One region of the Streptomyces sp. NBC_01257 genome, then DNA from elsewhere that is predicted to be linked to it. Evidence: predicted binding sites of a transcription regulator. Region 1 holds the regulator's gene; the other holds the start of a gene.
What was found. The regulator HrcA, encoded in region 1, represses chaperone genes, less so after heat shock. The targets are predictions, from matches to a motif close to TTNGCACTCNGNNNNNCNGAGTGCNAA.

Region 1 (15,133 bases):
GGCGACGGCGGCCCGGGCGCGGGGCGGGCAGCGGGGGAAGGCGGCGGGGGCTCCCGGGGGTGCGGTGGCGGGCGGGGGCGGGGCCTCGTGGCCGTGCGAGACCATCGTCCGCTCGCCCTCGTACGCCATGGAGACGGTCACCGGGGAGTGCCAGCCGCGGACGGTGTGCGACATGGACAGGTCGATGCCCTCGCCCTGTTCCAGGGCGTCCCAGCAGTACTCGCCGTAGTGGTCGTCGCCGAACGCCGCGGCGAGCGAGGTGTGGAGGCCCAGGCGGGCGAGGGCGGTGGCCATGTTGGCGACTCCGCCGGGGCTCGATCCCATACCGCGCGCCCAGGACTCGGTGCCGCGCACGGGGGCGCTGTCGAGGCCGGTGAAGATGATGTCGAGGAAGACCGTGCCGGTGAGGAAGACGTCGCAGTCCGGGTCCTGCGGTGCGCGCAGCCCGCCCAGTGGGTCGATGCCTGGAATGTCAGCGCTCACCTTGCACTCCCCGGTCGTGGCGGTTCCGGCCAGTCTGCCTGATGAGTACCGGTGGGCGCCGGGTCCGCGCCGGGGCCGGGTCCGCGTCCCGGAGGGTCGTCGAACGCCGAGGTGACCTGCATAAACATGCGCTGTTACCCGCATAGAAACACGGCAAACGCATAAGTGACTCAGATCACACCGGGGCAGCTTTCGGCCGACCCGGCGCACTTGATACAAATTGGCCCGCGACCACCGTTGGGGATCTAACCGACGTGTGTGCCGACTCCCCGCATTTTTCGTATTTCTCGCTTTTCCGCATCACCCCCCTCTCTTCTCCGCCTCTTCTGGCATGTCTTCAGGAACGCCCATGTCCTCGCGCCCTCGCGCCGCGTGGCCTCTGGTTGCCGTGTTCACCGCCGGTTACCTCGCCGCCTATCTCCTCCCCACCATCGTGGGACGGCTCTCCGTCTATCTGGGCCTCAGCACGGCACAGGCCGGTCTGGTCGGCAGCGCGCTGCTGCTGAGTTCGGCCTCCGCCGGCTTCTGCCTGGCGGGCCGCGTCGAGACGTTCGGGCCGCGGAGACCCGCGCGGATCGGACTGGTGCTGGCCGTACTGGGGTACGGCTGCGCGGCGCTGGCGGGTTCCGTGCCGCTGGTCGTGCTGGGCGCCGTGGTCGGCGGCTTCGGTTCCGGCACCGCGACCGCGGTGGCCGCCGCGTGCATCGCCGCCCAGCGTGACCCGCACCGGACGTCGTCCCTGGGGCTGCTGAGCGTGTCCGCCACCGCGGGCGCCCTGTATCTGACGATCCCGCACCTGGGCGGCGGCCACCGGCTGCCGTTCGCCTCGATCGCCCTGGTCGCGGTGTGCGTGTGGCCGGCCACCTCGCGGCTCGGCGGTCCGGTGCCGGCCGGTCCGGCCGTCCCCGCTCCGGGACGGCTGCCGCACCGGCGCTCGGGCCTGGTGCTGGCGGGCGGCATGCTCGTCTGGTCGATGGCGCAGAACGCGCTGTGGGGCGTCAGCAGCCGCATCGGCGTGGACCAGGTCGGGCTCTCCGAGGTCACCATCGGCGCCGTGTTCGCCGCCGCGCTCGGCGCCGGTCTGCTCGGTGTCATGGGCGCCGGGGTGCTGGGTGCCCGGCTCGGGCGCGCGGTGCCGATCGGCATGGGCACCGTGGTGATCGCCGCGAGCATCGTGCTCAGCTCGTCGGCCGGGAGCGTCGGCTCGTTCGCGACCGGCGAGATTCTGTGGAACACCGTCTACCCGGTGGTCCTGTCGTATCTGATCGGTCTGGCCGCCTCCCTGGACGTGCGGGGCCGCTGGGCGGTCCTGGCGGGCTCGGCGTCCTCGGTCGGTGTGGCCTGCGGTCCGGTGCTCGGCAGTGTGCTGTCCGAGGAGGCCGGCTTCCCGGCGATGGGGCTGATCCTGGGCGCGGTGACCCTGCTGGTCGCGGTCCCGGTGACGGCCGTCGCCCTGCACACGGGCGGCCGTCCGCTGGTGCCGGGCTCGGTGCGCCGCAGGGGCGGTGCTCCGGCGGCCCTGCTCGCGGTCACCACGGGTGCGGTGCCGGGCGCCGTGCCGAAGCTGGGCGCGCCCGAGCAGGCCGTCACGGAGATCAGCCTGCCCGCGCTGCGCCGCCGGCGCCCGGTCAGGAGTGCGTTCCGGACGGCCGGCCCGTCGGGTGGCGGTCAGTCGAACGCGTACGCCTCGACCTCGGACAGGTAGCGCGCCCTGCGCTCCTCGTCGTGGTCGAGGAAGGCCGCCTCGAAGGAGTTGCGGGCCAGGGTGCGCAACTGCTCGCGCTCCAGGCCGAGCGCCTCGTGGACGGCGTGGAAGGTGTCGCCGACGTACCCGCCGAAGTAGGCGGGGTCGTCGGAGTTGACGGTGCAGAGCAGCCCGGCGTCCATCATGGCCCGCAGCGGGTGCTCCTCCAGGGTGTCGATGGCGCGCAGCCGGACGTTGGACAGCGGGCACAGAGTGAGCGGCACCCGGTCGGCGGCCAGCCGCTTCACGAGTTCCGGGTCCTCCATGCAGCGCAGTCCGTGGTCGATGCGCTCGACTCCGAGGACGTCGAGCGCCTCGGTGATGTACGCGGGCGGTCCCTCCTCGCCGGCGTGGGCGACCTTGCGCAGCCCGAGCTCCCCGGCCGCGGCGTACACCTCGCGGAACTTGGCGGGCGGATGGCCGACCTCGGCGGAGTCCAGGCCGACGGCGCTGATCCGGTGCAGGTACGGCTTCGCGGCCTCCAGCGTCTCCAGTGCCGATTCGGCGGACTGGTCGCGCAGGAAGCACATGATCAGCTGGGTGGAGATGCCGTGCTTCTCCTCGCTGCGCTCCAGCGCCCGGCCGAGTCCCTCGACGACGGTGCCGATGGGGACGCCCCGGGCGGTGTGCGCCTGCGGGTCGAAGAAGATCTCCGCGTGGCGCACGCCCTGGGCCGCGGCGCGGGTCAGGTAGGCGTCGGCGAGTGCGGCGAAGTCGTCCTCGGTCCGCAGCACCGCCATCAGCGCGTAGTACAGGTCGAGGAAGGTCTGCAGGTCCTCGAAGAGGTAGGCGGTGCGCAGTTCCTCGGTGTCCGCGTAGGGCAGCGTCACGCCGTTGCGTGCGGCGAGCTCGAAGGCCAGCTCGGGTTCGAGGGTTCCTTCGATGTGGAGGTGGAGTTCTGCTTTGGGGAGGTGCACGGGTTCTTCTCGCTAACGCAGGTGGTGCGGTGATCTGTTACGGGTGGTGGCGGGTCGGTACCGGGACGCGGATCAGGTCCTGGGCGACGGTCAGTTCGCCCTCGAACCCGGCCGCCCTGGCCTGGGCTCCGAAGAGCTCCGGGTCCGGGTAGCGCTGCGAGAAGTGCGTGAGTACGAGATGCCGTACTCCCGCCTCCCGCGCGACCCGGGCCGCCTGCCCGGCGGTCAGGTGGCCGTGGTCGGTGGCCAGCCGTTCGTCCTCGTCGAGGAAGGTCGACTCGATGACCAGCATGTCGCAGCCCTCGGCGAGTGCGTACACGCCGTCGCACAGCCTGGTGTCCATGATGAACGCGAACCGCTGTCCGCGCCTGCGCTCGGAGACGTCGTCGAGCGTGACTCCGCCGAGGACGCCCTCGCGCCGGATCCGGCCGACGTCCGGTCCGGCGATGCCGTGCTCGGCGAGTCTCGCGGGCAGCATGCGCCGCCCGTCGGGCTCGACGAGCCGGTAGCCGTACGACTCGACGGGGTGCGAGAGCTTGTGGGCGTCCAGCGTGTACGCCTCCGTGGTGGCCAGCGGCCCGTCGGCGGCGACCGGGGCCTCGGTCAGCTCGACGGACTCGCGGTAGGCGGTGGCGTACCGCAGCCGTTCGAAGAAGTGCTGTCCGCTCGCCGGGTAGTGCGCGGTGACGGGGTGCGGGACCTGGTCGAGGTTGATCCGCTGGATCACCCCGGCCAGGCCCAGCGAGTGGTCGCCGTGGAAGTGCGTGACGCAGATCCGGTCGATGTCGTGGGCGGCGACGCCGGCCCGCAGCATCTGGCGCTGGGTCCCCTCGCCGGGATCGAAGAGGATGCCCTCGCCGTCCCAGCGCAGCAGGTAGCCGTTGTGGTTGCGGTGCCGGGTCGGGACCTGGCTGGCGGTGCCGAGGACGACGAGTTCACGTGCGGACACGGTGTGCGGCGTTCCGTCCTAGCCGGGGGGCCACTGGAGGCCGCGGCCGCCCAGGACGTGGGCGTGCGCGTGGAAGACGGTCTGCCCGGCTCCGGCGCCGGTGTTGAACACGACGCGGTACCCGGTCCCGTCGATCTTCTCGTCGGCGGCGACGTGCCCGGCCTCGCGCAGGACGTCGGCGAGGACCTGCGGCTCGGCGGTGGCGAGCGAGGCGGCGTCCGGGTGATGGACGCGGGGGATGACGAGGACGTGGGTGGGGGCCTGGGGGTTGATGTCGCGGAAGGCGACCGTGGTGTCGGTCTCCCGGACGATGGTGGCCGGGATCTCACCGGAGACGATCTTGCAGAACAGGCAGTCGGACTGCGGTTCTCCTGCCATGGGGTGCGCTCCTCTGTCTCAGTGATCCGTTACGGGGCAGCCTAGCGGGCGGGGCCGGGACGCTGGGCCCGGACGCTTTCGGGGCACTGCCCCCGCGCCTCGATCGCCGGCGGGGCTGGATCCCTCAAGCCCCGCCGGCCCCCCTCAACTCACTCCGGCAGCTCCGGCGGCGCCTTCGCCGGCGTCCGTGTCAGCGACTCCAGCGCGAGCCGGATCGCCTCGTCCAGCTGCGGGTCCCGCCCCGCCGCATGGTCCTGCGGCGTCATGACGACCTCGACGTCGGGATCGACACCGTGGTTCTCGACGCCCCATCCGTACCCCTCCAGCCAGAAGGCGTACTTGGGCTGCGTGACCAGCGTGCCGTCGACGAGCCGGTACCGGCTGTCGATGCCCACCACACCGCCCCAGGTGCGCACGCCGACCACGGGTCCGATGTTCAGCGCCTTGATCGCCGCGTTCACGATGTCGCCGTCCGAGCCGGAGAACTCGTTGGCGACGGCCACGACGGGCCCGCGCGGCGCGTCGCCCGGATAGCTGAAGGGCCGCATGCCGCGGGGCAGGTCCCAGCCGACGATGCGGCGGGCCAGCTTCTCCACCACCAGCTGCGAGGTGTGGCCGCCGCGGTTCTCCCGTACGTCCACCACCAGACCCTCGCGGGCGACCTCGGTGCGCAGGTCGCGGTGGATCTGCGCCCAGCCCGAGCCGACCATGTCCGGGACGTGGAGGTAGCCGAGGCGACCGCCCGACTTCTCGTGCACGTACGCGCGCCGGCCGGCGACCCAGTCGTGGTAGCGCAGCGCCTCCTCGTCGGCGACCGGTACGACGACGACGTGGCGCGGGTCTCCCCCGTCGACCGGCGAGACGGTCAGCTCGACGGGCTTGCCGGCCGAGCCGGTGAGCAGGGGCGCGGGGCCGGTGAGGGAGTCGACGGGGTGGCCGTCGACCGCCACGATCGCGTCACCGGGCCGGACGGCGACACCGGGCGCGGCGAGCGGCGCCCTGGCGGCGGGGTCGGAGGTCTCGGACGGCAGGATGCGGTCGATGCGCCAGCTCCCGTCGTCCGCGCGGGAGAGGTCGGCGCCGAGCAGTCCCTGCCGGGCCGAGTCGTCGCGCCAGCCGCCGGACGGGGTCACATAGGCGTGCGAGGTGCCGAGTTCTCCCTGCACCTCCCAGAGCAGGTCGATGAGGTCGTCGTGGGTGGCGACCCGCTCCAGGACGGGGCGGTAGCGGTCCAGGACGCCGTTCCAGTCGATGCCGCTCATGCCGGGGTGCCAGAAGTTGTCCCGCATGATGCGGCCGGCCTCGTCGTACATCTGACGCCATTCGGCGGCCGGGTCGAGGGTGCGGCGGACGCGGGAGAGGTCGACGGTGATGTTGCTGTCGTCGTGGTCGTCGTCGGAGCCGCCGGACACCCGGCTGTCGGACGGGACGACGCGCAGGTTCCCGTGGCTGTGCAGGACGAGGCGCTTGCCGTCGCCGCTGACGGCGAACCGGCTGATGTCGGAGGCGAGTTCCTCGCAGCGCAGCTTCTCCAGGTCGTACCGCTCCAGGACGGTCTCGGGGTGGCGCGCGGCGGGAGTGGCCGCGCTCGTGCCGAGGACACCGGTGACCGGGTGGCGCAGCCACAGCAGCCCGTCCTTGGCGGCGCGCAGCGAGGAGTAGCTGGCGGCCTCGACGGGCAGCGGCACGATCCGGTCGGCGAGCCCGTCCAGGTCGATGCGGGTGACGGGCAGTGCCGTGGGGTTGTCCTCGCCGTCGCCGCCCTTCTCCTTCTCGGTCGGGCGGCCGTGGAGCTGCGGTCCGAACGGGGAAGGGGTGGTCGCGGCGAGCGTCAGCAGGTGCGGCCGGCAGGCGCCGATGAAGGCCAGGTCGAAGACGTGGGAGTCGTAGACCGGGTCGAACGCCCGCTCCGAGAGGAACGCCAGGTGCTTTCCGTCGGCGGTGAAGGCGGGTGCGAAGTCCCGGAACCGCAGCGGGGTCGCCTCGGAGACCGACAGGTCGGCGAGGTGGGCGAGCTTGAGCTGGCTGAGCGGTTCGGGGCCGGGGTGCGACCAGGCGAGCCAGGCGGAGTCGGGCGAGAAGACGAGACCGGAGGCGTCGCCGTTCTCGCTGCGGTCCACCTCGTGGACCTCGCCGCTCTCCCGTTCGACGACGAGGACGCGTCCGTCGTGGGCGGCGACGGCGAACCGGCTGCCGTCGGGTGCGGGGACCAGGTCCAGGACCCGGCCGATCCGGCCTGAGGCGAGGCGGCGCGGTACGGCGCCGGGCCCGGTGCCGGTGGCGGGGGCGCATTCCAGCGCGTCGTCGCCCTCGGCGTCGGTGACCCAGACGACGTGCTGGTCGCCGTCGGCCTGGAAGGTGTGAGGCAGCCTGGCCCGTACGCCGGGTTCGACGGCGAGTGCGCGGGCCGGGCCCTCGCGGTGGGTGACCCAGTGGACGGCGCCGCGGGAGCCGACGGCGCTGCCGCGGCCGGTGCGGTCGGGGGACGCGGTGTGCAGGTGGCTGCCGGCGTGCACGGGGTGCGGCTGGAGGTCGGCGCGCTGGCCGCCGAGCCTGATGTCGAGGCGGCGGGGTGCGTCGCTCTCCAGGCTGTCCAGGAGCCACAGTTCACCGGCGGAGGCGTAGGCGACGCGGGTGCCGTCGGTGGTGGCGTGCCGGGCGTAGAAGCCCTCGATGCCGGTGTGCCGGCGCAGGTCCGTGCCGTCGGGGAGGGAGGAGTAGAGCGCGCCGACGCCTTCGTGGTCGGAGAGGAAGGCGATGCGCTCGCCCACCCAGAGCGGGCACTCGATGTTGCCGTCCAGCTCCTCGTGGACGCGGACGAACTCCGCCGGGTCCCCCTCGGCCGCGATCCAGAGCTTGCCGGCCGTGCCGCCCCGGTAGCGCTTCCAGGTGGCGGCCTCGCGCCCCATGGTGGCCGAGAGCAGCAGGACCCGTCCGCCGGGTCCGTACGCGAGGGAGCCGACCGGCCCGTACGGGAGGGTCCGTGCGGGGCCGCCGTCGACCGGGACGGCCCGGGCCCAGCTGCGGCGCAGCGAGACCTGGCCCTGGGTGCTGGTGACCAGCACGTCGCCCTCGGGGGTCCAGCCGCGCACCGCGGTGCGCGCGTCGCCCCAGTGCGTCAGCCGCCGGGAGGGGCCGCCGTCGACGGGGGCGAGGTGCACCTCGGGGGCCCCGTCCCGGGTGGACGTCCAGGCGACGAGGGTGCCGTCGGGCGATATCCGCGGCTGGGTGACGGGGCGGTTGTCGGCGCTGACACGCCAGGCTCGGCCGCCGTCGAGCGGCGCGAGCCAGACATCGTCCTCGGCGGTGAAGGCGATCGAGTCGCCCTGGACATGGGGATACCGGAGGTAGGAAGGCTGTGTCACATCGATCACCCTAGGCCGCCGCCGTGCCTGGTGGAACGGGGTTGGCCGGAGTCCGACCGTCCGGCCGGGTCACTTGCCCTGGGGGTATTCGGTGACCGTGACGGTCACGGTGACGGCCGGCCGGGCCCCTCCCCCGCCGCCGCTGCCGCCGCCGTCGTCCGGGGCGGGGGTCGAGGGCGGTGCGTCGCAGTTGCCGAGCAGGGTGGCCCGGAAGACGGTCCGGCCGCCCGCCTTCGCGGTCAGGTCGCCGCGCACGCACCGGCCGTCAACTGCCTGCCGCACCTGGCCGTTGATCGTGATGTCCTGGCCGCTCTTCGTCTTGCCGTCGCAGTCGACGTCGGCGATGCGGCGGGTGGAGGCGGTGGGCGAAGCGGCCCGGGCGGAGGATTTCGCCGCGCCTTCCTCGCCGGTGCGCGCCGTGCACGTCAGCCAGCGCACGTCGACGCCTTCGTGCTCCAGGGCGCGGGTGCCGGTGCGGTCGGTGGTCACGGCGATGGACGCGGTGTTCAGCCCGTCGACGGGCTCGCAGGCGGCGAGGCCCACGACGGCGGTGGCCGCGAGGCAGAGCGCGGCCGGAAAGCGGCGGGCCGTTCGACGGCCCCATGCCCTTGATGTCCCCATACGGGCAGCTTCCCACCGCTCCTGACGGAACGGTAGACCGCTTGCGGCCACAACCGCCCCGGGTGAACGGGGTTACGACCAGCGGCCCGTGCGCCCCAGCAGCAGCGCGGTCGCCGCCGTGCCGGCGGTGGAGGTGCGCAGGACCGTCGGCCCGAGCCGGCAGGTGCGCGCCCCCGCAGCCGCGAAGACGGCCAACTCATCCGGTGAGACGCCGCCTTCGGGGCCGACGACCAGCAGGATCTCGCCCTTGTCGGGCAGGGGGACGGTGGCCAGCGGCTCGCTGTCGTGGTCGCGGTCCTCGTGCAGGACGGCCGCGAAGTCGGCTGTGGCCAGAAGTGCGGCAACCTGCTTCGTCGTGAGCGCGTCCGCCACCTCCGGGAAGCGCACCCGGCGGGACTGCTTGCCAGCCTCACGGGCCGTACTGCGCCATTTCGTCAGGGACTTGAGGCCGCGGTCGCCCTTCCACTGGGTGATGCAGCGGGCCGCCTGCCACGGCACGATCGCGTCGACGCCGGTCTCCGTCATCGTCTCGACGGCGAGCTCGCCCCGGTCGCCCTTGGGCAGCGCCTGGACGACGGTGATGCGGATGCCGGGCCGGGGCTCCTCGTGGACGGACTCCAGACCGGTGACCACCAGCCGGTCCTTGCCCTCGGCGGCGCTCACGACGCCCTCCGCCCAGTGCCCCTGGCCGTCCGTCAGGACGACGTCCTCACCGGCGCGCAGGCGTTTCACGGAGACGGCGTGCCGCCCCTCGGGCCCTTCCAGGACGAAGTCCGGCCCCTGCGGCATCCGGTCGACGACGAAGACGGGTGCCGTCACTGTGTACTCCTCGTGCTCACTGCCGCCCGTGCGGCGTCCAGTTCCTCGGCGAGCAGTCTGACCAGCCGGCCGGCGGGCAGCTCGCGCGCCATCCGGTGTCCCTGCCCCGCCCACAGTGCCATGCCCTGCGCGTCCCCGGCCTTGGCCGCCGCCTTGCGCAGCGCGGACGTCAGATGGTGCACCTGGGGGTAGGCGGCGGGGGCGTACGGCCCGTGCTCGCGTACGAAGCGGTTGACCAGGCCGCGGGCCGGGCGTCCGGAGAACGCCCGGGTCAGGGTGGTGCGGACGAACAGCGGGTTGGTCAGGGCCTGTTTGTGCAGCAGATGGGCGCCCGACTCGGGACAGGCCAGGAAGGCGGTGCCGAGCTGGGCGGCGTCGGCGCCCGCCGCGAGCACCGCGGCGATCTGGGAGCCGCGCATCAGCCCGCCGGCGGCGATGACCGGTATCTGCACGGTCTCGCGCACCTGGGCCACCAGGCAGAGCAGCCCGGTGCCGGAGCCGTCGGTCTGCGGGTCGTCGCGGAACGTGGCCTGGTGGCCGCCCGCCTCGACGCCCTGGGCGCAGACGGCGTCGGCGCCCGCCCACTGGGCGGCCTGCGCCTCCTCGGGCGAGGTGACCGTGACGACGGTGTACGTGCCCACCGCGGCGAACGCGTCGAGGGTGTCGCGGGAGGGGCAGCCGAAGGTGAAGGAGACCACCGGGACGGGGTCCTCCAGCAGGATGGCGAGCTTGGCCTCGTAGCCGTCGTCGCCGCCGGTGTCGGTGTCGCCGAGCGGGGTCTCGTACCAGGAGGTCTCGCCCGCGAGCTGGTGCCGGTACACGTCGACCGCGGCCGGGTCGGCGAGGTTCGGCTGCGGCATGAAGAGATTGACGCCGAAGGGCTGACCGGTGAGCCCGCGCACCTGTTTGACCTCGTTGTACATGCCGTCCGTCGTCTTGTACCCGGCGGCCAGGAAGCCGAGTCCGCCGGCCTCGGCGACGGCCGCGACGAGCTGCGGACAGGAGGTTCCGCCCGCCATCGGGGCCTGCACGATCGGATACCGGCAGAGATCGGTCAACGCGGATGACATGACCGCATCGTGTCATGTCTCCCGTGTCCGGTGATGCGCACCCCACTGACACGTTTTGTCCGCAATGCGGTACGGGCCCGGAATCCGGGCCCGTACGACATCGGCGTGCGGCTCTAGCGGCCGTTGAACGCGTCCTTCAGACGCGAGAACAGCCCCTGCTGCCCGGGCTGGAACTGGCCGGTGGGCCGCTCCTCGCCGCGCAGTTTCGACAGCTCGCGCAGCAGGCGCTCCTGCTCGGGGTCCATCTTCGTCGGGGTCATCACCTCGACGTGCACGATCAGGTCGCCGCGCCCGCCGCCGCGCAGGTGCGTGATGCCGCGCCCGTGCAGCGGGACGGACTGGCCGGACTGGGTGCCCGGCCGGATGTCGACCTCCTCCAGTCCGTCGAGCGTCTCCAGCGGCACCTTGGTGCCGAGGGCCGCCGCCGTCATGGGGATGGTGACCGTGCAGTGCAGATCGTCACCGCGCCGCTGGAACACGGCGTGCGGCAGCTCGTGGATCTCGACGTAGAGATCACCGGCCGGGCCGCCGCCGGGGCCGACCTCGCCCTCGCCCGCGAGCTGGATGCGGGTGCCGTTGTCGACACCCGCGGGGATCTTCACGGTGAGCGTGCGCCTCGACCGGATGCGGCCGTCGCCGGCGCACTCCGGGCAGGGGGTCGGCACGACCGTGCCGAAGCCCTGGCACTGCGGGCAGGGCCGCGAGGTCATGACCTGGCCGAGGAACGACCGGGTGACCTGGGAGACCTCGCCGCGGCCGCGGCACATGTCACACGTCTGGGCGGAGGTGCCGGGCGCGGCGCCCTCGCCGTTGCAGGTCGTACAGACGACGGCCGTGTCGACCTGGATGTCCTTGGTCGTACCGAAGGCCGCCTCGGAGAGGTCGATCTCCAGCCGGATCATGGCGTCCTGGCCGCGCCGGGTGCGCGAACGGGGTCCGCGCTGCGACGCCGTGCCGAAGAACGCGTCCATGATGTCGGAGAAGTTGCCGAAGCCGCCCTGTCCGAATCCGCCCGCGCCACCTCCGCCGGAGGCGGACAGCGGGTCGCCGCCGAGGTCGTAGACCTGCTTCTTCTGGGCGTCCGACAACACCTCGTAAGCGGCGTTGATCTCCTTGAACCGCTCCTGGGTCTTCGGATCGGGGTTCACATCCGGGTGCAGCTCGCGGGCGAGCCTCCGGAAAGCCTTCTTGATCTCGTCCTGCGAAGCGTCGCGGCGCACGCCGAGTACGGCGTAGTAGTCCGTGGCCACTTACGACTCCGCCAGGATCTGTCCGACGTAACGTGCCACTGCGCGTACCGCTCCCATCGTTCCGGGGTAGTCCATGCGGGTCGGTCCGACCACGCCGAGTTTGGCGACTGCCTCGTCGCCCGAACCGTAGCCGACCGCGACGACGGACGTGGAGTTGAGCCCCTCGTGGGCGTTCTCGTGCCCGATACGTACGGTCATGCCCGAGTCCTTGGCCTCGCCGAGCAGCTTCAGCAGCACGACCTGCTCCTCCAGTGCCTCCAGCACCGGCCGGATCATCACCGGGAAGTCGTGTCCGAAGCGGGTGAGGTTGGAGGTGCCGCCGATCATCAGCCGCTCCTCCGTCTCCTCGACGAGGGTTTCGAGCAGGATCGAGAGCACGGTGGACACGGTTCCCCGGTCCTCGCTCTCGAAGGATTCCGGCAGGTCCTGCACCAGTTGCGGGACGTCGGCGAACCGGCGTCCCACCACCCGGCTGTTGAGCCGGGCCCGCAGATCGGCGACGGAGGTCTCGCCGAACGGCGCGGGGCAGTCGACCAGCCGCTGTTCGACCCGGCCGGTGTCCGTGATCAGCACGAGCATCAGCCGGGCGGGGGCCAGGGACAGCAGTTCCACGTGCCGCACCGTCGAGCGGGTCAGCGAGGGGTACTGCACGACGGCGACCTGCCGGGTCAGCTGCGCGAGCAGCCGTACGGTCCGTCCCACGACGTCGTCGAGGTCGACCGCGCCGTCGAGGAAATTCTGAATGGCACGGCGCTCCGGCGACGACAGGGGCTTGACGCCCGCGAGCCTGTCGACGAAGAGCCGGTAACCCTTGTCCGTCGGGATGCGTCCCGCGCTGGTGTGCGGCTGGGCGATGAAGCCCTCGTCCTCCAGCACCGCCATGTCGTTGCGGACGGTGGCCGGGGAGACCCCCAGCTTGTGCCGCTCGGTGAGCGCCTTGGAGCCGACGGGCTCCTCGGTGCCGACATAGTCCTGGACGATGGCGCGCAGCACTTCGAGTCTGCGTTCGCTGAGCATCGCGCACACCTCCAGCTGTGTACCTCGGTGGTTCTCGGGCCGTTCCCGGGACCGTCCCTGGCACTCTGTGCGTACGAGTGCCAGCAATCCCCCGGTCAGTGTACGGCGACGGGGTAGCCCCCTAGCAAGGGCGACCGGCCACGCTACCGCGAGACTGCGCAGGTCGTTGCCGATAGCGTCGTCGTATGGACGCCTCTTGGGAAGAGTTCGGCTGGGAGCGACTCGGACACGGAGTGGGCCGGCGACGCCTTCCGGTGTGGGATGCAACGGTCGCACTGGTGGCCGGGACGGACGGAGTGCTGCTCTGCGACACCGGGTCGTCACTGCGTGAAGCGGTGGAGGTGCGCGGTCAGGCGCAGGCACTGCTGGGCCGGAGGGTGACGCATATCGCACTCAGCCACCCCCACTTCGATCACGTACTGGGCACGGCGGCCTTCGCCGGGACACAGGTGTACGGCGCGGGGGGCATGGCGGATCTGCTGCGGCGCTCGGCGGACGAACTCCACACCGACGCGGTGCGGCAGGGCCTGCCCGAACAGGACGCGGCGGAGTCCGCCGACGTACTCGTGGCGCCCCGCCACGAGGTGATCGCCGAGTGGACGCTCGATCTGGGCGGCGGGCGCGAGGTGCTCCTGGTGAACGCGGGTCCGGCGCACAGCGGTCACGACCTGGCGGTGCTGGTCCCCGGCGGCTCCGGCTCGCCCGCGATCGTGTTCTGCGGCGACCTGGTCGAGGAGTCCGGCGAACCGCAGGCGGGCCCGGACGCGTTCCCGGCCCGCTGGCCCGCGGCGCTGGACCGGCTGCTGGAGCTGGGCGGCGAGGACGCGCTGTACGTGCCGGGGCACGGGGCGGTGGTGGACGCCGCGTTCGTACGGGCCCAGCGCGAACGGCTGGCCGCGCGGTTCGGCGTGTCGTGAGCCGCTCCCGCCTTATCGTCATCCGATGCGCAGCTACCAGCCGGACCTGACCCCGCCGTGGAAGAAGTCCGCCCCCGCCCCCGAGGTGTCCGCCGAGCCCGATCTGGTCGTGGAGGACGTCGCCACCGGCTTCTGCGGTGCGGTGATCCGGTGCGAGAAGACCGCCGAGGGCCCGACGGTGACCCTGGAGGACCGCTTCGGCAAGCACCGGGTCTTCCCGATGGCACCGCGCGGCTTCCTGCTGGAGGGCCGGGTCGTCACGCTGGTACGCCCGTCGGCGGGCGGCCCCGCACGCCCCGCCCGCACGGCCTCCGGCTCGGTGGCCGTGCACGGGGCGCGGGCCCGGGTGGCGCGGGCCGGCCGGATCTACGTGGAGGGCCGGCACGACGCCGAACTGGTGGAGCGGGTGTGGGGCGACGACCTGCGGATCGAGGGCGTGGTCGTGGAGTACCTGGAGGGCATCGACGACCTGCCCGCGATCGTGCGCGAGTTCTCACCGGGCCCGGACGCACGGCTGGGTGTGCTGGTCGACCATCTCGTCCCCGGCTCCAAGGAGTCCCGGATCGCCGCACAGATCTCGGACGGCGACGTGCTGGTGGTCGGCCACCCGTACATCGACGTATGGGAGGCGGTGAAGCCGTCGTCGGTGGGAATCCCCGGCTGGCCGGTGGTGCCGCGCGGCCAGGACTGGAAGACGGGCGTGTGCCGCTCGCTGGGCTGGCCGGAGAACACGGGGGCGGCCTGGCAGCGCATCCTGTCCACGGTCCGCTCCTACCGGGACCTGGAGCCGGAACTGCTGGGCCGGGTGGAGGAACTGATCGACTTCGTAACAGCCCCACCCACGACAGGCCCGGGCGCGTAGCCTCCCGCCCCAACTGCGACGGGCCCGGGCGCGGGGCCTTCCCGCCTCACCTACGACGGCCCCGGGCGCGGGGCTTTCCTGCCCCACCCACGACGGGCCCCGGCCCATAGCCTTCCCGCACGAGGCGGACCCTGGCGCGGGGTCTTCCCTGTCCCACCCACGACGGGCCCCGGCGCGGGGCCTTCCCACCCCACCTGGCACCTACGCCCCACCAAGCCCCTCCGCCCCTTCCAGCCCCTTCCAGCCCCGCCGGCGTTTGAGGCGCGGGGTCCGGGGCGGAGCCCCGGTTACGGGAAGGGGCGGGGAGGGGAACAGCCCCGCCGCAGGCGCACCAGCCCCGAGGGGGGCACCCAGCAGGCGCACCAGCCCCGAGAGGGCACCCCTCAGGCGCACCCTCCCCGGGGGGGCACCCCCAGGGACGCCCCGCACCCCCTCAGTCCACCAGGTCCCGCACCACCGCATCCGCCAACAACCGCCCCCGCAACGTCAGCACCGCCCGCCCCTCCCCGTACGGCCCCGGCTCGAGCAGACCGTCCGACACGGCCCGCCCCGCCGCCGCCAGCCCCGCAGGGGCGAGCAGCGACAGCGGGCAGCCGTCGACGAGCCGCAGCTCCAGCAGGATGCGCTCGACCCGCCGGTCCTCCGCGGAGAGGATCTCGCGCCCCGCACCCGGCGAGCGCCCCTCGGCGAGCGCCTGCGCGTACGCCCCGGGGTGCTTCACGTTCCACCAGCGCACGCCAC
Region 2 (15,133 bases), 2.0 Mb from region 1:
TTGAGTACGAAGAACACGGCATGGCGGACGAAGCGCTTGTCCCCGGCGCGGCGGCCGATCTCCTCGCCCAGCCAGAACCGGGCACGCACACGCTCGAAGCCGGGGCCGACCACGGCGACCACGACCAGGATGAGAAGCAGAATCAGCGAACCGAGTGGCTGGTGACCGTGGTCCTGGGCGGCCTTCATTGGGTACTGCAAGGCCAGGACCAGGCCCAGCGCGAGTGGCAGCAGGAGGCCGTACAGCGCATATCGCCAGGTCTGACGCCGGAACGGGAGAAACAGCAGCCCCCGCAGACCGGCGGGCTCGTCCGCGGGAGTGAGCGGGGCACGGGGACGACGGGTGTTCGGCGTGCGAGGCATGGGGCGATTCTGCCTTGGGCGCGGACCTGCCAAGCAGTGATCAGGTGATCAGGGAGCGGGGTTCGGGGGCTGTGGGCCGGACCGCCCCCCGCTTTGGCCCACAGCCCTTAGGCTCGCCCCATGGGCAGCCACCCGCACACCCCACCCCTGCCGGCCCCGACCACCCCCGCCGGCCGGGAGGGCCTCGCCGCCCTCCTCGCCCGCCCCGACCGCGCAGTCATCGCACTCGACTTCGACGGAACGCTCGCCGACATCGTCCCGGACCCCGAACAGGCCCGCGCCCACCCCGGCGCCGTGGAGGCACTGGCCGCACTCGCCCCCAGGGTCGCCTCGATCGCCGTGATCACCGGCCGCCCGGCCGGCGTCGCGGTGCGCCACGGCGGCTTCGCCGGGGTCGCCGGACTGGATCACCTCGTCGTCCTCGGCCACTACGGCGCCGAGCGCTGGGACGCCGTCTCCGGCACCGTCCGCGCCCCAGCCCCGCACCCCGGCGTCGCCGCCGTGCGCGCCGAACTCCCCGGCGTACTGGACAGGTTCGACTCCTGGCACGGCACCTGGATAGAGGAGAAGGGGCAGGCGCTCGCCGTCCACACCCGCCGCGCCGCCGACCCGCAGGCCGCCTTCGAGGCCCTGCGCGGCCCCCTGGGCGAGCTCGCCGCCCGGCACGGACTGATCGTCGAACCGGGCCGCCTGGTGCTGGAGCTGCGCCCGTCCGGCATGGACAAGGGCGTGGCGCTCACCCAGTACGTGCGCGAGACCGGCGCCGAGTCCGTGCTCTACGCGGGCGACGACCTCGGCGACCTCGCCGCCTTCGCCGCCGTGGAGAAGCTCCGCACCGAGGGCCCCGACGGCACCCCGGGCCTGCTGATCTGCAGCGGCAGCGCGGAGGTGCCCGAACTGGCCGAGCGCGCCGACCTGTCGGTGCCGGGGCCGGGGGCCGTCGTAGAGTTCCTGGGGGCGTTGGCGCGCCAACTGGCCGCGAATTCAAGCTGATCGGGGCGGATCGCCTTCATGATCCGGTACTGCTGTGGCACTCTGTGGCAACTCGGTCGAGCACAGGGGGTCCGGTGGGCGAGGGAGACACGGCCGAGGGCGACGGCCTCGACCTGACGGATGCCGTACGGCTGCTGCGCAGGCAACTGACCGCCGCCCAGCGCGAGGCCGACGGCTCCGACGTCCGCTTCAGGGTCGGCGAGGTCACCGTCGAACTCGCGGTGCAGCTGACTCGCACCGGATCCGCCGGCGGCTCCCTGCGCTTCGGCGTGGTGGCCGTGGACGGCAAGCGGGACCGGGCGCAGAGCACCACCCACCGCATCCAGCTCACCCTGCACCCCCGGTCCGGTTCGGGCGGGGATCTGGAGATCGGCGACAACGACGGCTGAGGGCGCGACGGCCCGGGTACGGAGTCCCGGCCCCGGGGGGTGGCGGTGAAGTTCGATCGTGTGGTGCAGGTGCGCGGGAGCGACGGAACGGGCCCCGGCTCCTTCGGCACCGGCTGCCTCATCGCCCCCGGCCTCGTCCTCACCGCCGCGCACATCCTGCGCACCCCCGACGGAACGGTCCGCACCCCCGCGGTCACCTTCCCGGCCGACGGTGCGCCCGGCCCCTGGGCCGCCCGGGTGCTCTGGATCCGCTACGACGACAGCGTGGACGCCGCCCTGCTCGCGGTGAGCGGTCCGGCCGCGGTCCGGGCGGACGGCACCGAACCGCAGCGCTGGGGCGACCTCGTCACCCGCGTCGCCGCCCATCCGGTCGTCTCCTACGGCTATCCACGCAGCCAGCGGATCTCCCGCGGCGGTACGGTCCGCGCCGAGGAGCAGTTCGCCGGGCACATCAGCCCCGGCACCGGCGCGTCGGCGCGGCGCTGGGAACTTCTGAGCAACGACCCCGTGCCCGCCGTCGACGGGGAGGCGCGGGGCTGGGCCGGGATGTCCGGTGCCCCGGTCTTCAGCGGGGACCTGCTCCTGGGCGTCGTCCGTCAGGACCGGCGCGCGAGCGCCGGCAGCCGGCTCACCGCCACCCGCGGCAGCGAGATCCTGGCCGACGAGGGCTTTCGCGCCGCCCTGCGCGCCGCCGCGGTCCACGGGCGCCGCGAACCGTTCGCCGAGCCCGCCGAACTGGTGCCGCTGCTCGATCCCGCCACCCCCGAACGCGACCTGCGATCCCCGGCGATGCTGCTACGGGCCGACGTGGAGGCCACCCCGTTCCGTGGCCGCCTGCGGGAATGGGAGAACCTGCGGGAGTGGTGCCTCGGCCCGTCCGGGGTGCGCCCGCGTCCGGGCGGACCGGTCGGGAGCCTCGCGGTCCGGGTGCTCACCGGGCCCGGCGGCCAGGGGAAGAGCCGGCTGGTGCGCCGGCTGGTCGGGGCCGTCCACGAGGAACCCGGCTGGATCGCCGGTCTGTTCCGCAGCGACTTCTCCGACGAGGACCTGCACACGGGCCTGGACCCCGGACCCGGCGGAACACCGGGCGCCGCCCTGCACGCACTCGGTGACTGCGCCCGCAGCCTGCTGCTGGTCGTCGACTACGCCGAGTCCAGGCCGCGCTGGGTACGGCGGCTGATCGACCGCGCCCGGGCCACGGCGGCCGCCGGCCAGAGAGTCCGGCTGCTGCTGGTCGCACGCTCCTCCGGCGGCTGGCAGCTCGACCCGTACGGCACGGGCGTCGCCACCCACGAGGCCCTGGCCGCCGCCCTGACCACCGAACTCGGCCCGCTGGACGTCACGTCGGACGACCGCCGGGAGGCGTTCGGGGCGGCCCTGTACGGACTGGCCGAGCACCTGGAGCGGACCGACGGGCACGAGGACTACGACTGGACCGCCCTTGCCGCCGGGATAGCCGTCCCCGCGGAGATGTCCGGACGCCGCTACGCCACCGCCCTCAACGTCCAGATGGAGGCGCTCGCCGCGCTGCTCCAGGAGGGGCCGTCCCCCCTCGCGGTCGTCCCCGGCGAGGCGGTGGAGATGACCCTGCTCCGGCACGAGGAACGCTACTGGGCGCGCACCCTCGCCACCGGCGGCGAGCGGCCGCTGCCGATGCCCCTGATGCGCCGGGTGGTCGCAGCGGCGACGCTGTGCGGCGCCGCCGACGAGGACGAGGCGATGGAGGTCGTCGGCCGGGTCCCCGCCCTCGGCCGGGGCCGGGAGTGGGAGCTGGCCGCGGTGATCCGCCGCCTGTACCCCGGCACCGGGGACACCTATTGGGGGATGTTGCAGCCCGACCGGGTCGCGGAGTTCCAGGCCTCGCTCGTGGTGGCGGAGGTACCGGGGCTGCTGGCGATGACGATGGCGGGCGCGACGCCCGCCCAGCAGGTGCAGGCGCTGACCGTACTCAGCCGGTCCGTGGTGGCCCACGCCAACGCGGGCCGGACCCGGGAGCGCGACCTGGTCCTGGAGCGGCTGTATGCCCTGCTGGAGCAGCAGGACCTGTCGGCGGAGGTACTGCGGGCGGCGGCAGCCGCACTGCCGGAGGTCTCCGACGCGCTCACCAGGTTCGCCGTGCGGCTCACGGGGCGGCTCGTGGAGCGGTACCGGGAGTCCACGACGCAGGGGGAGGAGGACCTGGACGGGCTCGCCTGGGCGCTGGGGGAGTGGGCCCGCCGCAAGGCACGCACGGGCGACTGGCGCACCGCCGTGGCCGCGGGGCAGGACTCGGTGGACGTGCAGCGGGAGCGGGCTGTTCACGGGACCGCCGCCCAGGTGCGGATGCTCGCCGACGCGCTGATCGGGCAGTCCGACGACCAGGGATACGCGGGCGCCCGGCAGACCTCGCTCACGCTCGCCGAGGAAGCCGTGGAGCTGTGCCGCGGGCTGAACCGGAATGCCTGCGACGCCGACCCGGAGCTCCTGGCCAAGGCGCTGAACTGCCTGGCGTCGAGCTACGAGAGTGCCGCACGCTGGGCGGAGGGGCTGGCGGCGGCCGAGGAGTCGGTGGCCATTCGGCAGGAGTTCGCCGAGCGCGACCCGTCCAAGGCGGCCGCCCACGCCGCGTCGCTGCGCACCCTTGCCTCCTGCCTGACCGGCTCCGGGCTCGTCGAGGAGGGCCGGATCACCGTGGAGCGGGCGCTGGCCATCGAGCGCCGGCTGGCCACGGAGAACCCGGACGCCCATGCCGGCACCCTGGCCCGCACCCTGAACGCGCTGTCCTGGCACTACTGGCGCGAGGGGGCCGACTCGGGGCGTATCCGCCCCCTGTCGCAGGAGGCGGTCGACCTGCGGCGGCGGCTGGCCGCGGACAACCCGGACACGTACAACGCCGGTCTGGCGCTCTGCCTGGTCAACCTGTCCGCCGAGCAGCCCCTCGAACAGTCCCTGGAGACCATGGCCGAGGCGCAGGACCTGTACGACCTGCTGACGGAGACCACTGTGCTGATGCGGGCCAAGCAACTGCGTCTGCTGCTCAGCAACCGGGCGTGGGTACTGAACGAACTGGGCCGCGTGGACGAGGCCGTGGCGGTGATCGACGAGGCCCTCCACCACTCGCGCCTGCTGTACCGGGACCATCCGGTGGTCCAGAGCAGGGATCTGGCCAACGACCTGTCCAAGGCCGCCAGGTTCCGCAAGGCCGCCGGATATCCGGAGGAGGCGCTCGCCGCCGTGTCGGAGGAGGTCGAGGTCCGGCGCGGACTCGGCCGCCTGACCCCCGCACCCGACGGGCACAGCCTCGCCGAGTCGCTCCACGACCTGGCGCTTTCCCTGTCGGAGCGGGACAGGCCCGAGGAGGCGCTGGCGGCCGGGGACGAGGCGCTGGCGGAGTACGAGCGGCGCTGGCGCGAGGCACCCGGATCCGAGGCGTCCTGCTACGCGGCCGGTCTCGCGCTCGTGGCCTGGCTGCGGGTGACCCACGGCCTCGGCGGCGATCCCGTCCCCCTCAAGGAGCGCGCCGTCGCCGTGCTGCGTCCGTGGGCCGGGCGCAGCGAAGCCGACCGGGTACACCTCGCCGAGGCCCTGTGGGAGCTGGCCGATCACCTGTCCGCACCCGGCGGAATGCGTGCCCTCCTGAAGGCGCTGGCGCCGGCCGGGGAAGCCACCGGCTACCACGCCCGGCCGTCGGAGACTTCCGGACTTGTCCGGTCCGCGACGCGATGGGCCCAGCTGCTGGAGGCCTGCGGACGCGCCTCCGAGGCGCGTGACGTGCGGCTGCGCCACGGGCTGCCGATGGCGTGACCGACCCGGCCCCCATGACGGGTGTGACAGAAGTGATCCGTGTGAGCTGTGGATGCCGAAGGAGAGCCTGATGTCAGGACCGCAGGACGACCAGGTCACCGCCGACGGGGGGAGCCCCGGCCCGGAGGAGGGGGCGCCGCCGCCAGTGGGCGACGACAGCGCCGAAGACATGCTCTTCCGGTCGGTGGACCGGTTCTACGAGGAGTACCTCGCCGAGGTCGTGCGGCGGCGCGTCGACGGCGTCCACCTTGCCTGGTGCGCGCAGTGGTGGACGCACCCCGAGGCGATCGCCCGGATCGCCGCCATGTGGCGGGCCTTCGAGTATCTGCGCCATGACGCGTCGCTCGGTATGTCCCACTGGTGGCTGCACCACGCCGATCCGCATCTGGCCGTGCTGATGGATCCGCGCACCGGGCCGTTCGTCCTCTGCGCGGGGCCGGGCGGGCACAGCGCGGACATCGGCCCGCTGCCGGGAGACCCGTCACCGCCCGAGATGTGGGACCACCCGGCCTTCTCGCTCGACGCGGACGAGGCGCGGAATCCGTCGTCCTGAACTGACCACCCCGGCCTACTCCCCCCGCAGCGCCTCTAGCTGGTCCAGGAACCACTGCTGCGGCGGCAGCGCCGTGCCCGCCGCGGCCAGCCGCTTGGTGCGGGCCGCCCGCTCGTCGTCCGCCATCGTCAGCGCCTCGTGCAGCGCGTCGGCGGTGGCGGACACGTCGTACGGGTTCACCGTGATCGCGTCGGTCCCCAGCTCCTCGTACGCCCCCGCCTCCCGCGACAGCACCAGCGCGCAGCCGTGGTCGGAGACGACCGGGACCTCCTTGGCGACCAGGTTCATCCCGTCCCGGATCGGGTTGACGAGCGCGACGTCCGCCAGCCGGTACGCGGCCAGCGAGCGGGCGAAGTCGTCCTTGACGTGCAGGACGACCGGCGTCCAGTCCGCCGTCCCGTAGGCCTCGTTGATGGTGTCGGCGACGCGCTGCACCTCGGCGGTGTACTCCCGGTAGACCGCCAGGTCCTGCCGCGAGGGGTAGGCGAACGCGATGTGGACGACGCGCCCGCGCCATTCGGGCCGCCCGTCCAGCAGGGCGCGGTAGGCGTGCAGACCGCGGACGATGTTCTTCGACAGTTCCGTGCGGTCCACCCGCACGATCGTCTTCCGGTCCGGGCCCACCTGCTCCCGCAGCGCCGCCATCCGCTCGTCGACGTCCGCCTCGTGGGCGCGGCGGCGCAGGAAGTCCGCGTCGGCGCCGAGCCCGTGCACCCCGATCCGGGTGTGGCCGGTGCCGCCGAGGATCTCCGTGCAGCAGCCGATGAAGGCGTCCGCCCAGCGCCGGGTGAGGAACGCGGCCCGGTCCGCGCCGAGGATGCCGTGCAGCAGCTGGGCGGCGATGTCGTCGGGCAGCATCCGGAAGTAGTCGACGGGCGCCCACGGGGTGTGCGAGAAGTGGCCGATGCGCAGGTCGGGGCGGAGCTCGCGGAGCATGCCGGGCACCAGCGCCAGGTGGTAGTCCTGCACCAGGACCGCCGCACCCTCGCCCGCCTCCTCGGCGAGCGCCTCGGCGAAGGCCCGGTTGTACGTCTCGAAGGACGCCCACTGGCGGCGGAACTCCGCGTCGAAGACGGGCTCGACGGGGGTCTGGTAGAGCAGGTGGTGGACGAACCAGAGCACCGAGTTGGCGATGCCGTTGTACGCGTCGGCGTGCACGTCCGCGTCGATGTCGAGCATCCGGACGCCCGGCTCGGCGACACCGCGCCGCACCGCCTCCCGGTCACCGTCCCCGAGGGCCGCGCACACCCACGTCTTGTCGTCCACGGCGCTCAGGCCGGAGACGAGCCCGCCACCGCCCCGTTTGGCGTCGAGCGAGCCGTCCTCGCGCAGGGTGTACGAGACCGGGCCGCGGTTGGACGCGACGAGGACCTGGGCAGCGGGCTGAGGGACGTGCTCGGAGACCATGTTGCGGAATCTAGCCCGATCACCAACCGCCCAAACGTGCGAAGTCCGGCCACGTCATGCCGCGCGGCGCGAAACGTACTCCTCGATCTCCCGCATCGGCGGCCGCTCCTCGGTGTCCACGGGATACGTGTGCGGGACGAAGCCGTGCTCGCCGCGCTCGAACTGGGTCAGCGCCGGGCGCACCAGGTGGCCCCGGGAGAGGCGCAGCTGGGCGGTGCGGTAGATGGCGGCCGCCATCCGGCCGAGCGCCTGGCCGTCCTGGTGGCGGTGCCTGCGGACACCGACGTCGACCTGGGCGAGCGCGTCCAGGCCCACGGTGTGCAGGGAGTCGACGAGCAGCCCCAGCTCCACCCCGTAACCGACCGGGAACGGCAGCCGCTCCAGCAGGGACCTGCGCACCGCGTACTCCCCGCCCAGCGGCTGGACGAAGCCGGCCAGCTGCGGCCAGTGCAGATTGAGCAGCGGGCGCGCCACCATCTCGGTGACCCGGCCGCCCTGCCCCGTGGTGTCGCCGAAGGGACGGTCGTACATCGCCTTGACGAACTGCACCGACGGGTCGGTCAGCAGCGGGCCGACGATGCCGGACACGAAGTCCGCCGAGAAGTCCTTCAGGTCCGCGTCGATGAAGCACACGATGTCGCCACCGGTCACCAGGAGTGACCGCCACAGCACCTCGCCCTTGCCGGGGACGGCGGGCATCCGCGGCAGGATCGCGTCCCGGTGGATGACCCGGGCCCCCGCCCGGCGGGCGACCTCGGCGGTCGCGTCCGTCGAGCCGGAGTCGATCACCACCAGCTCGTCGACCAGCCGGGTCTTCTCCATGAGCTCGCGCCGGATGGTCGCGACGATGTCGCCGACCGTCTCCGCCTCGTTCAGCGCGGGCAGCACGACGCTGACGCTCCCGGCGCGCGACCCGGCGTTCCGGAGGCTGTCCCTGGCGGCCAGAAGACGGTCCAGCGGACGGTCGGCGGCCGACCAGGAACGCCTGGTCAGCCAGCGTTCGACCTCTTCCAGCACGGTCGATACTCCCTGTATGTGATCCATCTCGCGGTACGGACGACTATCTCAACAGTCCGGTGCTTCGGTTACAGTCTTGAACAACGCAGATGGCCGTCGCATGCCGGGGTCCGTCCGCCGATAAACGCCTGGATCCATGGTCCAGTGCCACAGCGCTCATCCAGAGGGACTGAGGGAACGGCCCGTTGAAGTCCCGGCAACCCTCCTGCCGACCGCGAGGTTCGGTAGGGAAGGTGCCAATTCCGTCTCGTGGCGAAATGCGTCACGAGGAAGATGAGGAGAAAGGGCCTCGCCATCATGGCTGTTGAGACTGTTGCAGCACACACCGAATCTTCCGTGGACCTCGGTCCCGCCGCGGCGCTTTCCTGCCGCGAATGCGGAGAGCGATTCCCCCTCGGCCCCCTTTTCGCCTGCGCGTCCTGTTTCGGGCCGCTCGAAGTGGCGTACGACCTGCCGAGCGGCTCCCCGGACGAGCTGAAGAAGCGCATCGAGGCCGGACCCAACAACATCTGGCGCTACGCGCCGCTGCTGCCGGTCCCCGCCGATGTCGCGGACAAGCCCAACATCAACCCCGGCTTCACCAAGCTGGTCAAGGCCGACAACCTCGCCCGTGAGCTGGGCGTCACCGGCGGCCTGTACGTCAAGGACGACTCCGGCAACCCGACGCACTCCTTCAAGGACCGTGTCGTCGCGATCGCCGTCGAGGCCGCCCGCGCCTTCGGATTCACCACCCTCTCCTGCTCCTCCACCGGCAACCTGGCCGGCGCCGTGGGCGCCGCCGCCGCCCGCGCCGGCCTGCGGTCCTGCGTGTTCATCCCGCACGACCTGGAGCAGGGCAAGGTCGTCATGGCCGCGGTGTACGGCGGTGAGCTGGTCGGCATCGAGGGCAACTACGACGACGTCAACCGCTTCTGCTCCGAGCTCATCGGCGACCCGCTCGGCGAGGGCTGGGGCTTCGTCAACGTCAACCTGCGCCCGTACTACGGCGAGGGTTCCAAGACCCTGGCGTACGAGATCTGCGAGCAGCTCGGCTGGCGGCTGCCCGACCAGATCGTCATCCCGATCGCGTCCGGCTCGCAGCTCACGAAGATCGACAAGGGCCTTCAGGAGCTGATCAAGCTCGGCCTCGTCGAGGACAAGCCGTACAAGATCTTCGGCGCCCAGGCCGAGGGCTGCTCCCCGGTCTCCGCCGCCTTCAAGGCCGGTCACGACGTCGTGCGGCCGCAGAAGCCGAACACGATCGCCAAGTCCCTCGCCATCGGCAACCCGGCCGACGGCCCGTACGTCCTGGACATCGCCCGCCGCACCGGCGGTGCCGTCGAGGACGTCAACGACGAGCAGGTCGTCGACGCGATCAAGCTGCTGGCCCGCACCGAGGGCATCTTCGCCGAGACGGCGGGCGGCGTGACGGTCGGCGTGACGAAGAAGCTCATCGAGGCCGGTCTGCTGGACCCGACGCTCACCACCGTCGTCCTGAACACCGGCGACGGCCTGAAGACGCTGGACGCGGTGGCCGCCACCTCACAGGTGAGCGCCACGATCCGCCCGAGCCTGGACGCCTTCCGCGACGCGGGCCTCGCCGCCACCAGCTGAGAAGCTTCTGACCACCCGAGACTTCAGGAAGGGCACACCATGAGCGTCAAGGTCCGTATCCCCACCATCCTCCGCACCTACACCGGCGGCCAGGCCGAGGTCCCGGCCGAGGGCGCGACCCTCTCCCAGGTCATCGAGTCCCTGGAGAAGGACCACCCGGGCATCGCCGCCCGCGTCCTGGACGACCAGGGCAAGCTGCGCCGCTTCGTGAACGTGTACGTCAACGACGACGACGTGCGCTTCGAGGGCGGCCTGGACGCGGTCACCCCGGACGGCGCCGGCATCTCGATCATCCCGGCCGTCGCCGGCGGCTGCTGAGCCACCGCTCCACCCCGTCACCGGAATTGCCCCCTCTGCGACAGAAGCGGAGGGGGCAATTCTGCATGGTTGAGCGCGGTACAGTGTGGGAAGTCCCCTCCGCTGCCCGTGCCGCCCGCATATGAGAATGCGCCTGGCCACGACAAGAAGCAGCCAAAGTGCCTGAACTCCTTGTGCCATAAGTCGCCTTTGCCTGGCCCGACTTGCCCTGGAATCTCATGAGATCCTCATATTCGGGCGATCGATGCTGCCCAGAATTCTCGTCCGATTGACCTGTTGCAGAGGGCAGTTGGGCAGATACATTCGGCCGCGGTCGACGCGTTCCGGCGCACGCACCCTCTCCTGTCGGAGGGTGAGTTCTGACCCGGGCCCGCGAAGTGCGGTCCTGTGCAAGGGCCAGTAATAGGGGAGTTAGGCATGGCTCAGGGCACCGTCAAGTGGTTCAACGCGGAGAAGGGGTACGGCTTCATCGCGGTCGACGGTGGTGCGGATGTTTTCGTCCACTACAGCGCGATCCAGATGGACGGATACCGCACCCTCGAAGAGGGTCAGCGAGTTGAATTCGAGATCTCGCAGGGCCAGAAGGGGCCGCAGGCGGACATGGTCAAGCTCGCCGTCGGCTGAGCCCGGCGCCGGCCGCGACACAGTCGGCCAACGACACTACTCACGCACGGAGGGCCCGTACCCCTGGGGTACGGGCCCTCCGTGCGTCCTGTGCCGCCTTCTCCGTCTCTCTCCGCCGCGCTTCGCCCCTCTCCGCTGTCCACATCCCGAGGGGGACGCTTGCACTCAAGGGGGTCGAGTGCTAATCATTGGGCTTAGCACTCTCCGGGTGAGAGTGACAGAAACTTGGACCGGGCCGGTGAGGCCCGCAGGTCCGCCGGGGCAAGGAACCGGCGGACAGGCAGGCCGTCCGTCGCGGGCGCCACTCGGTCCGGAGAATCCACCCCTGTCCGGGAGGACCACTTCATATGGCCAAGATCATCGCGTTCGACGAGGAGGCCCGGCGCGGTCTCGAGCGCGGCATGAACCAGCTCGCCGACGCCGTCAAGGTCACCCTTGGCCCCAAGGGTCGCAACGTCGTCCTTGAGAAGAAGTGGGGCGCCCCCACGATCACCAACGATGGTGTTTCCATCGCCAAGGAGATCGAGCTGGAGGACCCGTACGAGAAGATCGGTGCGGAGCTGGTCAAGGAGGTCGCCAAGAAGACGGACGACGTCGCCGGCGACGGTACGACCACCGCCACCGTTCTCGCCCAGGCGCTCGTCCGCGAGGGCCTGCGCAACGTGGCCGCGGGTGCCAACCCGATGGCTCTCAAGCGGGGCATCGAGAAGGCCGTCGAGGCCGTCTCCGCCGCCCTCCTGGAGCAGGCCAAGGACGTGGAGACCAAGGAGCAGATCGCTTCGACCGCCTCCATCTCCGCCGCTGACACCCAGATCGGCGAGCTCATCGCCGAGGCCATGGACAAGGTCGGCAAGGAAGGCGTCATCACCGTCGAGGAGTCCCAGACCTTCGGTCTGGAGCTCGAGCTCACCGAGGGTATGCGCTTCGACAAGGGCTACATCTCGGCGTACTTCGCCACGGACATGGAGCGCATGGAGTCGTCCCTGGACGACCCGTACATCCTGATCGTGAACTCGAAGATCAGCAACGTGAAGGACCTCCTTCCGCTGCTGGAGAAGGTCATGCAGTCCGGCAAGCCGCTGCTGATCATCGCCGAGGACGTCGAGGGCGAGGCCCTGTCGACCCTGGTCGTCAACAAGATCCGTGGCACCTTCAAGTCCGTCGCCGTCAAGGCTCCGGGCTTCGGTGACCGCCGCAAGGCCATGCTCGGCGACATCGCCATCCTCACCGGTGGCACCGTCATCTCCGAGGAGGTCGGCCTCAAGCTGGAGAACGCCGGTCTCGACCTGCTCGGCCGCGCCCGCAAGGTCGTCATCACCAAGGACGAGACGACGATCGTCGACGGCGCCGGTGACAGCGACCAGGTCCAGGGTCGCGTCAACCAGATCCGTGCCGAGATCGAGAACTCCGACTCGGACTACGACCGCGAGAAGCTCCAGGAGCGCCTCGCGAAGCTGGCCGGCGGCGTGGCCGTCATCAAGGCCGGTGCCGCGACCGAGGTCGAGCTCAAGGAGCGCAAGCACCGCATCGAGGACGCGGTGCGCAACGCCAAGGCCGCCGTCGAGGAGGGCATCGTCGCCGGTGGTGGCGTGGCTCTGCTCCAGGCCTCGGCCGTCTTCGAGAAGCTGGAGCTCTCGGGTGACGAGGCGACCGGCGCCAACGCCGTCAAGCTGGCGCTGGAGGCCCCGCTCAAGCAGATCGCCGTCAACGGTGGTCTCGAGGGTGGCGTCGTCGTCGAGAAGGTGCGCAACCTGCCGATCGGTCACGGCCTCAACGCCGCGACCGGCGAGTACGTCGACATGATCGCCGAGGGCATTCTCGACCCGGCGAAGGTCACGCGCTCCGCCCTGCAGAACGCCGCGTCCATCGCCGCGCTCTTCCTCACCACCGAGGCCGTCATCGCCGACAAGCCGGAGAAGGCCGCTGCCGGCGGCGCTCCGGGCGGCATGCCCGGCGGTGACATGGACTTCTGATCCTGACGGATCGGTAGTTCCTGCACAGCGGTACAAGACACCGGCCCCCGGGGATTCGTCCCCGGGGGCCGGTGTTTTCGTGCGTACGGGCCCGGCCCGTACGCACGGTCAGTCCGTGTCCAGCCCGTCGACCAGCCGGTTCAGGAAGCGGGCGAACGTGGCGTCCGGGGTGACCGGGCGGGCGGCCGACGCGAGGGCCGCCGCCAGTTCCGGGTGGTGGCCGTCAGCCGCGACGGCGGTGAGGTAGAGCACCTCGGCCGCGGCCCGGTCCGGTGACTGGGCCGCCTCGGCCAGCGCCACCTCGTGGGCCACGTGCCCGGCCACGAATGCGGTGAGCTGGGCGAAGACCTCAAGGCGGGCGCCGCCGTCCAGGCCGCTGGGCCGCAGGGCGGCCAGGGCGTGTTCCAGGAACGCCAGGGTGCGGGGGCCGAGCGTGCGGCGGGCGGGCACGGCGGTGGCCAGCCAGGGGTGGCGGAGCATGTGGTCGCGCTGGAGGTGCCCGATGGTCTTGAGGTCGGTGCGCCAGTCGCCGGTGAGCGGACCGGACGCCGGCAGTTCGCCGTTGACGTGGTCGATCATCAGGTCCAGCAGCGTCTCCTTGTCGGGGGCGTAGCTGTAGAGCGACATGACGCCGGCGCCCACCTCCGCCGCGACCCGCCGCATGGTGACCGCGTCGATCCCCTCGGTGTCGGCCAGGGCCACGGCCGCCACCGTGATCGCCTCGCGGCTGAAGGCGGGCGGGCGCCCCCGGCGGGGTCGGTCCGGGGCCAGCCAGAGTTCGCGGGGGTCGACGCCACCGGCGCCGGACCCGTCGGCACGGCTCACGATCCTGCTGTTCCCTTCCTCAGTGCACCTCTCCTGTCCCGCTCATCCAAGCATCGTCTATTCTCGTACACAGTACGAGAATGAGTTGAGTGACGGAGGCGAACGATGACATCACCCGCGCACGACGCCCTGCCGAGGCCCGCCCTGACGCCGTCGGCCGCGAAGCCGCCGCTGTCCGCCCGCATGATGCGCGCCACCTGGCGCAATCTCCCCGCCAAGCGCCACCGGGTCGGCCTGGAGCCGGGCCTCACGGTCCCCGCCGCCGACGGCAGCCCCCTGATCACCGACCACTACTTCCCCCGTGACGAGGGCGACTTCCCCACCCTCCTCGTGCGCTCGCCCTACGGGCGGGGCGTGCCGTGGTCCCCGCAGTACGGGATGCTCTTCGCCGAACAGGGCTTCCACGTCGTCCTCCAGAGCTGCCGCGGCACCGGCGGCTCCGGCGGCACCTTCGACCTCTGGCGCAACGAGGCCGCCGACGGCCTCGCCACGGTGGACTGGCTGCGCGAACAGCCCTGGTTCAACGGCACCCTGGGCACCGTCGGCCCCAGCTACCTCGGCTACGTCCAATGGGCACTCGCCCTGGACCCGCCGCCGGAGCTCAAGGCCATGGTCGTCCAGGTAGGCCTGCACGACCCGTACGCCCTCTTCCACACCGACGGCGTGCTCCACCTGGAGAACTCGCTCCTCGTCGGCACCGGCATGACCTACCAGCACCGCGGCATGCGGCCGTTCATCAAGGCGACCCTGCGCCTGAGGAACCAGCTGAAGACCCTCGCCGCCGCCCGCCCGCTCCGCGGCGCCTACCCGGCCGCGCTCGGGCAGGAAGTGCCCTGGCTGGACGAGGTGGTGACCCACCCCGACGCCGACGACCCGTACTGGCAGGGGGCATCGGCGGGCGCGGCGGCCGAGCGGCCGGGCATCCCCACCGCCCTGGTCACCGGCTGGCACGACGCCCTCGCCGACCAGACCTTCGCCCAGTACGCCCGGCTGCGCGCGGCCGGCGGCGAGGCCGCCCTGCTCGTCGGCCCCTGGACCCACACCTCCGCCCTTCAGAAGGGCTGGCCCGAGGTGTTCGCCGAGTCGCTGGCCTGGCTCCGCGCCCACCTGTGCGACGACCCCTCCCAGCTGCGCCCCACCCCCGTACGCGTCCACACGGGCGGCGCGGACGCGGGCTGGCAGGACCTCGACGCCTGGCCGCCCACCCCGGCCGCCACCTCCTGGTTCCCCACCGCCGACGGTCACCTCACCCGGCAGCCGCCCACCGACCCCGCCCCGCTGACGTCCTTCCGCCAC

Region 2: the regulator HrcA is predicted to act here: its motif matches at 11,198-11,224, upstream of groL (chaperonin GroEL).

The regions. Positions count from the first base shown of each region.
Region 1 is NZ_CP108472.1:3,069,086-3,084,218, forward strand. It holds gene OG408_RS13060 (PfkB family carbohydrate kinase) at 1-483, opposite strand, end outside; gene OG408_RS13065 (MFS transporter) at 833-2,188, shown strand; gene OG408_RS13070 (adenosine deaminase) at 2,152-3,144, opposite strand; gene OG408_RS13075 (ribonuclease Z) at 3,182-4,093, opposite strand; gene OG408_RS13080 (histidine triad nucleotide-binding protein) at 4,112-4,471, opposite strand; gene OG408_RS13085 (S41 family peptidase) at 4,621-7,836, opposite strand; gene OG408_RS13090 (hypothetical protein) at 7,906-8,457, opposite strand; gene OG408_RS13095 (16S rRNA (uracil(1498)-N(3))-methyltransferase) at 8,530-9,276, opposite strand; gene OG408_RS13100 (nitronate monooxygenase) at 9,273-10,346, opposite strand; gene dnaJ (molecular chaperone DnaJ) at 10,460-11,596, opposite strand; gene hrcA (heat-inducible transcriptional repressor HrcA) at 11,597-12,613, opposite strand; gene OG408_RS13115 (MBL fold metallo-hydrolase) at 12,799-13,530, shown strand; gene OG408_RS13120 (DUF3097 domain-containing protein) at 13,556-14,392, shown strand; gene hemW (radical SAM family heme chaperone HemW) at 14,826-15,133, opposite strand, start outside.
Region 2 is NZ_CP108472.1:5,026,470-5,041,602, forward strand. It holds gene OG408_RS21740 (sensor domain-containing protein) at 1-362, opposite strand, end outside; gene otsB (trehalose-phosphatase) at 483-1,355, shown strand; gene OG408_RS21750 (trypco2 family protein) at 1,430-1,744, shown strand; gene OG408_RS21755 (trypsin-like peptidase domain-containing protein) at 1,790-5,527, shown strand; gene OG408_RS21760 (DUF4913 domain-containing protein) at 5,598-6,080, shown strand; gene OG408_RS21765 (alpha,alpha-trehalose-phosphate synthase (UDP-forming)) at 6,096-7,487, opposite strand; gene OG408_RS21770 (glucosyl-3-phosphoglycerate synthase) at 7,542-8,504, opposite strand; SAM riboswitch class I at 8,658-8,784, shown strand; gene thrC (threonine synthase) at 8,802-10,097, shown strand; gene OG408_RS21780 (MoaD/ThiS family protein) at 10,137-10,415, shown strand; gene OG408_RS21785 (cold-shock protein) at 10,833-11,039, shown strand; gene groL (chaperonin GroEL) at 11,387-13,012, shown strand; gene OG408_RS21795 (TetR/AcrR family transcriptional regulator) at 13,121-13,837, opposite strand; gene OG408_RS21800 (CocE/NonD family hydrolase) at 13,943-15,133, shown strand, end outside.